3 regions of the Shigella sp. SIG6 genome follow, and region 1 is predicted to be linked to each of the others. Evidence: riboswitches for the same ligand, from Rfam matches in the RefSeq annotation. Region 1 holds a riboswitch; each other region holds the start of a gene.
The links. A riboswitch is a leader RNA that binds a small molecule or an ion and turns the genes downstream of it on or off. The one in region 1 is predicted to bind thiamine pyrophosphate.
Positions count from the first base shown of each region.

Region 2: another riboswitch for thiamine pyrophosphate. It lies ahead of thiC (phosphomethylpyrimidine synthase ThiC); the one in region 1 lies ahead of thiB (thiamine ABC transporter substrate binding subunit).
Region 3: another riboswitch for thiamine pyrophosphate. It lies ahead of thiM (hydroxyethylthiazole kinase); the one in region 1 lies ahead of thiB (thiamine ABC transporter substrate binding subunit).

Region 1 is NZ_JBQZXC010000021.1:30,426-33,643, forward strand. It holds gene thiP (thiamine/thiamine pyrophosphate ABC transporter permease ThiP) at 1-560, opposite strand, end outside; gene thiB (thiamine ABC transporter substrate binding subunit) at 536-1,519, opposite strand; TPP riboswitch at 1,550-1,649, opposite strand; gene sgrR (DNA-binding transcriptional regulator SgrR) at 1,683-3,218, opposite strand, start outside.
Region 2 is NZ_JBQZXC010000036.1:9,555-12,772, forward strand. It holds gene hemE (uroporphyrinogen decarboxylase) at 1-848, opposite strand, end outside; gene nudC (NAD(+) diphosphatase) at 888-1,661, opposite strand; gene rsd (sigma D regulator) at 1,756-2,232, shown strand; TPP riboswitch at 2,285-2,385, shown strand; gene thiC (phosphomethylpyrimidine synthase ThiC) at 2,466-3,218, shown strand, end outside.
Region 3 is NZ_JBQZXC010000061.1:10,097-13,314, reverse strand. It holds gene ACUU1M_RS11755 (glycoside hydrolase family 25 protein) at 1-233, opposite strand, end outside; gene thiD (bifunctional hydroxymethylpyrimidine kinase/phosphomethylpyrimidine kinase) at 298-1,098, opposite strand; gene thiM (hydroxyethylthiazole kinase) at 1,095-1,883, opposite strand; TPP riboswitch at 1,918-2,014, opposite strand; gene rcnR (Ni(II)/Co(II)-binding transcriptional repressor RcnR) at 2,106-2,378, opposite strand; gene rcnA (nickel/cobalt efflux protein RcnA) at 2,499-3,218, shown strand, end outside.

The DNA of each region.
Region 1 (3,218 bases):
ACGAAGCGGAAAAAATGCCAGCCGCGCATCCCAAGCTGGGCGGCAAGCTGACGTTGTTCGCCGGGAATGTTTTCCAGTGCCTGGAGTAATAAGCGGCTCGCCATCGGCAGATTAAAAAATACGTGCGCCAGCAAAATGCCTTGCAGGCCGTAGGGCGAAAAGGTCCACTCCAGACCGAGCGATTGGCAGAGCGATGCCAGCCAGCCCTGACGACCATAGACGCTAAGAATGCCGAAAACAGCAACTAGCACCGGGAGGATCAAGGTCATTGCGCACAGACGCAACAGCGCCAGCCGACCCGGAAAGCGCCTGCGATAGAGGGCGCGGGCGAGGAATATCGCGGGTACGACAGAGAGTAGCGCCGAGAGAAACGCCTGCCAGAAGGAGAAGCGCACCACATGCCACAGGTAGCTGTCCTGCCAGACTGCCACCCAGTTACCCTGCGGCGCGTTCCACCACAGGGCGAGAAACGCCGCGAGCGCAACCGCTACCACCAGCGTGGCGGCGCTTACACCTGGAATTAACCAGCCGGGAATTAACGGCTGACGGCGCGTTGCCATTCGCTAATCCATGCCTGACGTTGTGCCGCCACTTCAGCTGGTGTGAACTCCAGCGTGGTGGCCGGTTTGGTCAATTGTTCAAACCCGGCAGGCAGCGTGACATTTGCCACCGGATACATCCAGTTACCGGTTGGGATCGCATTCTGAAAAGCAGGAGAAACCATAAACTGGAGGAATTTTTGCGCCAGCTCCGGCTGCTTGCTGGCAGCGGTGCGGGCGGCGACTTCCACCTGCAGATAGTGACCTTCGCTAAAGTTCGCGGCGGCGTAGTTATCTTTTTTCTCTTCGAGAATGTGATAAGCCGGAGAGGTGGTGTAACTCAGTACCAGATCGCTTTCACCTTTTAAAAACAGGCCGTAGGCTTCGCTCCAGCCTTTGGTGACCGTGACGGTTTTCTTCGCCAGTTTTTGCCAGGCTTGTGGGGCGTCATCGCCATAGACTTTTTGCATCCACAACAGCAGACCCAGCCCCGGCGTGCTGGTACGCGGATCCTGATAAATCACCCGCCAGTTCTGATCGCTCTCAACCAATTCTTTCAGGCTTTGCGGCGGGTTTTTCAGTTTGTTCTTGTCATAGACGAAGGCGAAATAGCCGTAATCAAACGGGACGAAAGTGTCATTATTCCAGCCGCCGGGAACGTTAACGGCATCCGCTGCCACACCGCTTTTGGCAAATAGTCCGGTTTTACTGGCGGCGTCTAACAGATTGTTATCCAGCCCCAGCACCACATCGGCTTTACTATTTTTGCCTTCCATCCGTAGACGGTTGAGAAGCGAAACGCCATCTTCCAGCGCCACCAGTTTCAGTTCGCAGTTACAGTCGGCTTCAAAAGCTTTTTTGATCTTTGGACCAGGCCCCCAGTCGGCGGCGAAGGAATCGTAGGTATAAACAGTCAGAACGGGTTTAGCGAAAACGGGCGCTGTGCACAGCAACAGCAGGGGAAGACATTTTTTTAACACTTTGCACCTCAAAAAAGAGTGGCAAAGGACTTGAGAAGGAGCCTCAAATCCCTTCGCCGGCGTTATCCGGATCAGGTTCGACGGGTATTTTCTCAGCGCACGCGTTTGCGTGGCACCCCGTTGAGAACGGCGTTAGTGTAGTGATTTTGTTATCTACCAGCAATCATGGATCCGGTGGCGCAAACCACGCTGATTTAAAATCGAACCAGCCGAGGGTATTCATACGCAGGCCGCGCATACTGCGTTGTCCCTGAATGATCAGCCAGTGGTGGATAAGCGGCACCATTGCTTTACTGGCGACCAGTTGCTGGCACCAGTTCGCCAGGTTCATTTCGCCATTGCGCCAGCGGGCGGCGTCGGCTTGCCAGTCGATCGGAATACAGTGTTGGAGCAGCGGCACCTCGCACAAGTGCGCGAACAGCGAAAAATCCAGCGGCAGCGTAAAGTTGGCGCTATTAAGCCAGATATCGCTCTCGATCTCTCCTTCATGCCACTGATCGTAGCTGATCTCTTTGATTTCCAGCGTGACCTGGTGACTTGCCAGAATCTGCTGCATGATCCCGGCAATCACCCGATGCTCACTGTGATCCTGATAAAAGGTCAGGGTGAGGCTTTCCAGGCCAGCCGGTTTTTCGCTCTTTATGGTGCGGGCATGGTGCCAACGGGGGAGCAGTCCATAAGCTGGGAACCACAGTTGCTGGTACTGTTCCTCAGCGAAATAGACCAGATTAGTTGGAGAAAGCACATAGCTTACCCAGTCCCTGACTTGCTGATTCGCCCCGCGATGGGTGCGGCTGTCGAACAGTAAATAGTAGCAACCTTCCTCCAGGCGGCTTTCAATCTCTTTTTCCTCGCCCTGTGGACCTTTTAGCATCAGACCACCGGCTGGCTCGTCGGCAATTTCCGGCAGAACCCAGACGTTAACTTCGTCGATTAATGCCCGGTAACCGAAGAAGTCATCGAATGCCTGAATTTTCAGTTGATTGGTGCTGTTGCGAATCACCGCATACGGACCGGTGCCAATAGGATGGCTGGCAAAGTTACTGAGGGTTTCCCATTCGCACGGCAGGATCATCGCCGGAACTTGCCCCAGCAGTAACGGCAACCAGCGGTCCGGCTGCGTGAGATGGATATCCAGCGTCCAGGGCGTCGGCGACACAATGTCCGTAATATGCGAATAGAGCGGCAGCGTATTGATTCGTTTTAAAGAGGCGATCACGTCGTCCATTTCCAGTTCACGACCATGATGAAAATGGACTCCTGGACGCAAAAAGAAACGCCAGTGAAGCGGTGATATTTGCTGCCAGTGGTGGGCGATGTCTGCTTCCAGTTCCCCATTTTCCTCATTTATGCGCGTTAGCGAACTGAAGATTTGCCGGGCAATATGGGTTTCGGAACGGCGCAATGCGCTGCCAGGTAGCAGATTACGCAACGGACGATAGTAGAGCACGCGCAGGATGTGCCGCCCCTGGCGGAAGCTGCGGCCCAGATGAGAAACCAGCATTTGCCGCACAGTCGCTTTGTCGCCAACCAACTGCACTAGTTGGTCGATACGATCCTGCTCCAGCAGGTCTTCCGCCCGCTGTTGCTGAAGCGCCAGCCCGGTATAGAGGAATGTCAGACGCGAGCGTTTACCGCGCCCGACTTCCGCTTCCCACGTCAGCCAGCCGCGATCCTGCATGGTGTTGAGCAGGGTACG
Region 2 (3,218 bases), on a different contig from region 1:
CCCACACGGCGGCGCGCATCGGCGATGTCCGTTGTCCAGTCGAGGCCCAGCGCATCGCAACCGGTTTCAGCCATGGCTTCCAGCCACTGTCCGCCGCCTTTGGTAAACAGCGTGACTGGCACGCGGCGACCGTCGTTTTCACGCAGTAAACCATCAACAATTTTATGCATGTAATAGAGCGAGAACTGTTGATAATCGCGCCCGGTAAGCACGCCGCCCCAGGTGTCGAAAATCATCACTGCCTGAGCACCGGCTTTAATCTGCGCATTCAGATACAAAGTGACGCTTTTCGCCAGTTTATCGAGCAGAGCGTGCAGCGCCTGCGGATCGGCATACATCATTTTTTTGATCACGGTGAAGGCTTTGCTGCTGCCGCCTTCCACCATGTAGGTTGCCAGCGTCCACGGGCTGCCGGAAAAACCAATCAGCGGCACTTCGCCTTTCAGTTCGTGACGAATGGTACGCACCGCGTTCATCACGTAACCCAGCTCATCTTCCGGGTCCGGAATTGGCAGTTTATCGACGTCGGCTTTGCAGGTGACTGGCGAGGTAAAACGCGGACCTTCTCCGGCTTCAAAATAGAGCCCTAACCCCATCGCGTCCGGCACGGTGAGGATATCGGAAAAGAGGATCGCCGCATCCAGCGGGTAGCGACGCAGCGGTTGCAAAGTCACTTCGCACGCCAGCTCGGCGTTTTTGCACAGCGACATAAAATCGCCCGCCTGGGCGCGCGTGGCTTTATATTCCGGTAGATAGCGACCCGCCTGGCGCATCATCCATACTGGAGTGACATCAACGGGCTGGCGCAGCAGCGCCCGCAGATAACGATCGTTTTTAAGTTCGGTCATTTTGGCTGTTCCTTAGTGCGTCAGGCGGTCAGTGTATCATCACTCATACTCTGCCCGACACATCGCCACAGTATCTTCTATCAGACGGCGCGCTACGGTGCCGGGCGGCGGGAGTAACGGCAAATCGTCATAGCGATACCAGTTCGCCTCGAGCAATTCTTTCGGGTCGATCACGATGTCGCCGCTGTCATATTCCGCCATAAACGCGGTCATTAAAGACTGAGGAAACGGCCACGGCTGAGAAGTCACGTAACGCAAGTTTTTAACTTTAATTCCGCTCTCTTCCATCACTTCCCGCGCGACTGCCTGCTCGAGGGTTTCGCCCACTTCGACGAATCCGGCAAGTACTGTATGGACACCGTTACGATGGCGGGTATGCTGGGCGAGGAGGATCGAATCATCGCGACGGATGGCAACAATAATGCAGGGGGCGATTTGCGGGTAGTAACGCTCACGGCAATGGCTGCACAGCATCGCCCATTCGGTTTTGCTCGGATACATTTCATGCCCGCAGTAACCACAGTATTTATGCGATCGGTAAAACTCCGCCAGTTGCACGCCACGTCCGGCCAGTTGAAACAGCCCAACATCGAGATCAATGACCTGACGTACCGACCCCATATCGTGACGCCGCTGCTGTTGTATTAACCAAACAGGTTCCCCCTGCCATTCGCCGATTTGTAGTGCGCGCTGACCCACAAGATCGAAATTTGCCGCTTCGCCATACGGCAATTCTCCCTTCGGCAACCATAATTTTTGTTCATGGCTGACGACCCACCAGCCGTGATCTAATTTTTCAATTATACGATCCATAGCTCTTGCACTACCTTTGCATCACTGGCATGTTTAACATGGTTTTTACATTTCTCACTGAGCAGTTTTTGAATACAAACTTGCGGAGTCAATCATGCTTAACCAGCTCGATAACCTGACGGAGCGCGTCAGAGGAAGTAACAAACTGGTTGATCGCTGGCTACATGTACGTAAGCATCTGCTCGTGGCTTACTACAATCTGGTTGGCATTAAGCCTGGCAAAGAATCGTACATGAGGCTAAACGAAAAAGCCCTTGATGATTTTTGTCAGAGCCTGGTCGATTACTTGTCTGCCGGACATTTCAGTATTTATGAGCGCATTCTTCATAAGCTGGAAGGCAACGGGCAACTCGCGCGCGCCGCGAAGATTTGGCCGCAACTCGAAGCCAATACCCAACAGATTATGGATTACTACGATTCCAGCCTGGAAACCGCCATCGATCATGATAATTACCTTGAGTTTCAACAGGTTTTATCTGACATCGGCGAGGCGCTGGAAGCGCGCTTTGTGCTGGAAGATAAGCTGATTCTGCTGGTGCTTGACGCCGCCCGCGTCAAACATCCTGCTTGAGTTCTGCGCTGTTAACGCGTAATTTACATTCAACGCCCCGTTTGTGGGGGCTAATTTCTTGTCGGAGTGCCTTAACTGGCTGAGACCGTTTATTCGGGATCCGCGGAACCTGATCAGGCTAATACCTGCGAAGGGAACAAGAGTTAATCTGCTATCGCATCGCCTTTGCGGCGATCGTCTCTTGCTTCATCCGTCGTCTGACAAGCCACGTCCTTAACTTTTTGGAATGAGCTATGTCTGCAACAAAACTGACCCGCCGCGAACAACGCGCCCGAGCCCAACATTTTATCGACACCCTGGAAGGCACCGCCTTTCCCAACTCAAAACGCATTTATATCACTGGCACACACCCCGGCGTGCGCGTGCCGATGCGTGAGATCCAGCTTAGCCCGACGCTAATTGGCGGTAGCAAAGAACAGCCGCAGTACGAAGAAAACGAAGCGATTCCGGTCTACGACACCTCCGGCCCGTATGGTGATCCGCAGATCGCCATTAACGTGCAGCAAGGGCTGGCAAAACTACGCCAGCCGTGGATCGATGCGCGCGCCGATACCGAAGAACTTACCGTGCGCAGTTCCGATTACACCAGAACGCGGCTGGCAGATGATGGTCTCGACGAGCTACGTTTTAGCGGCTTATTAACGCCAAAACGCGCCAAAACAGGACGCCGTGTCACCCAACTGCACTACGCCCGCCAGGGCATCATCACGCCGGAAATGGAATTCATCGCCATCCGCGAGAATATGGGCCGCGAGCGCATCCGTAGCGAGGTTTTACGCCACCAGCATCCGGGAATGAGCTTTGGCGCACATCTGCCGGAAAATATCACTGCGGAATTTGTCCGTGATGAAGTTGCTGCCGGACGTGCGATTATCCCGGCCAACATTAATCATCCGGAATCGGAGCCGATGATTATTGGCCGTAACTTCCTGGTAAAAGTTAACGCCAATATCGGCAACTCGGCGGTCACCTCTTCCATCGAAGAA
Region 3 (3,218 bases), on a different contig from region 1:
CGCTCCTGCCAGCGCGAAACATCTAATCCGTGAATGGTGTAACTGGCAGGAATGCGAATAGCGAAAGATTTAACCGGGCGATAACCGTAGAAGTGGATGTAGTCTGTAATCTGAACTGCTGTCGAATAGAAAAAATTCACCGTCTGACGCGGATAAATTGCAACGATGGAAATTAGCCCAAGAGCGCATAATAGAGCGGTGAGTTTTTTTCGACTGGTAATTCTTAGCTGCATTGGTTTCATCCCTGAATGTCAGTGCCAAAGGCTGACAATAACCAAAGCAGCTATAGTACGGTGCTCACCACCAGGCGTGGAAGTGGTGAACCGGACCAATACCGTGACCAACTTCCAGCGTGTCGGCCTGGGCTAACGCCGATGAAAGCCAGCTTTTTGCCTCCTGTACGGTGTCAGCCCAGTTTGTATGGCGCGGGCGTAGTGCAGCCAACGCCGCAGAGAGTGTACAACCAGTGCCGTGGGTGTTTTTGGTCATAATGCGCGGTGCGGTAAACCGTTGTTCACCCTCGCGGGTAAACAGCCAGTCCGGGCTTTGCTCATCATCCAGATGACCACCTTTCATTAGCACTGCGCCACAGCCCATCGCCAACAGCGATCGCCCTTGTTCCAGCATTTCCTGTTCGGTGCGCGCGTGTGGCGCGTCGAGCAAGGCGGCAGCTTCGGGCAAGTTTGGCGTTATTAATGAAACCTGTGGCAATAATCGACTGCGCAGCGTAGCAACCGCCGAAGGTGAAAGCAGCGGGTCGCCGCTTTTTGCCAGCATAACGGTGTCGAGTACCACGTTTTGGATCTGATAACGTTGCAACCGTTCTGCCACCGCTTCAACAATATCGGTTTCCGCCAACATACCGATTTTAGTGGTATCGATTCGCACATCGCTGAACACCGAATCGAGCTGGGCGGCGACAAAATCAGGCTCAATGCGATACACCGACTGTACGCCACGGGTATTTTGCGCCACCAGTGCAGTAATAACTGAGCAACCATAAGCGCCAAGTGCCGAGAAGGTTTTAAGATCGGCCTGAATCCCCGCACCACCACTCGGATCAGTACCGGCAATCGTCAGAGCGTTAATTCGTTTCATGCCTGCACCTCCTGCGTCAATTGCCAGAGCGCATCAAGGAAATGTGGAACAAAACTGCCTGGCCCCTCGCTTCTGGCGACTGCGCGTTCTCCGGCTTGTTTCATCCAGTGACAGGCAGATGCGACATTTTCCAGCGTATCGCCTGGTAACGCACAGCAGGCAGCGACAACCGCCGATAATGCACAGCCAGTTCCTACCACTTTGGTCATTAACGGATCGCCACCGTGAATACCAATGATACGATGTCCATCGGTAACATAATCCACCTCGCCAGTGACCACGACGATTGCGCCAGTTTCCCGTGCCAGTGTTTGTGCAGCGGGTATCGCGTTAGCTGCGGCGTCAGTGGTATCCACTCCCCGTCCGCCATTAGCAATGCCAGCTAATGCCATGATTTCCGAAGCATTACCACGTATCGCTGCCGGTTTAAAAGATAAAAGTTCATGACAAAAATGGCGGCGATAATCGAGCGCACCAACCGCTACTGGATCAAGCGTCCAGCGTGTTTGAGAGCTTTTTGCTTGCTCAACGGCAGCACGCATCGCCTGTGCGCGTGGCTGCGTCAGTGTGCCAACGTTAATCAACAAGGCACTGGCGATAGCCGCAAACTGACTGGCCTCTTCGGTTTCGATAACCATCGCTGGCGATGCACCGAGCGCCAGCAAGGTATTGGCGGTAAAGGTTTGCACCACATCATTGGTCATGCAGTGCACAAGAGGGGAATGTTGGTGAAAAAGGTGTAACGCGTGCGCAGATTGCGCTGAACTCAGCAGGTCGACTTGCATAGTTTGCTCCTGCCATAACGTGAAGAAGCAATGACCTGGTGGTCCGTGACTTCCCTACGCTGGCATTATCCAGATCAGGTGATACGGGTATTTCTCAGCCTTCACGCAGAAGGGCACCCCGAGTCGTTTGGTTGCGATGATAAATCGCAGAGGAGGATGGTAATGTCCAGCGCACCCGTTGTAAACGAGGAAAAACGGCAGTTTTACAATCGCGTTAATAAATTATTTGATATATGAATCCAGCACCTTCAGAACGACATCCAGATCTTCTTCACGTTTTAGCTCATCCCCCTGGTGAACGATGTGTTCCGTCAGATGACCTTTAATCACTTCCCGCATCAGACCGTTTACCGCTCCACGGATAGCAGCAATCTGTTGTAAAACTGCAGCGCATTCGTGCGGCTCGTCGAGCATTTTCTTGAGCGCCACGACCTGGCCCTGAATCTTACTGGCACGCGCTTTCAGTTTCTGTTTATCACGGATTGTATGAGACATGGCAACACCTGGTTAACAAGAATATGAAAAATCATAGCACTATTAATCTACTGGGGGGGTAGTATCAGGTACTGGGGGGAGTAGAATCAGATTGCCGAATTAATACTAAGAATTATTATCATGACCGAATTTACAACTCTTCTTCAGCAAGGAAACGCCTGGTTCTTCATCCCCAGCGCCATCTTACTTGGTGCGCTTCATGGCCTGGAACCAGGGCACTCAAAAACGATGATGGCGGCGTTTATCATCGCCATCAAAGGCACCATTAAACAGGCGGTGATGCTCGGACTGGCAGCAACCATTTCGCATACCGCGGTGGTCTGGTTGATTGCCTTTGGCGGGATGGTGATCAGTAAGCGCTTTACTGCTCAATCAGCAGAACCGTGGCTCCAGCTGATTTCCGCAGTGATCATTATTGGCACCGCGTTCTGGATGTTCTGGCGTACCTGGCGCGGCGAACGCAACTGGCTGGAGAATATGCACGGGCATGATTATGAGCATCATCACCATCATCACGATCACGAACATCATCAAGACCACGAACATCACCACGACCAAGGACATCATCACCATCACGAACATGGCGAGTATCAGGATGCCCATGCACGAGCCCATGCCAATGACATTAAACGACGCTTTGATGGTAGAGAGGTCATCAACTGGCAAATTTTGTTATTTGGCTTAACCGGTGGCCTTATCCCCTGCCCGGCAGCAATTACCGTGCTGTTGATATGCATTCAGTTGAAAGCCCTGACACTGGGCGCAACACTGGTCGTCAGTTTCAGCATTGGCCTGGCGTTAACGCTTGTCACCGTAGGCGTTGGCGCAGCAATCAGCGTT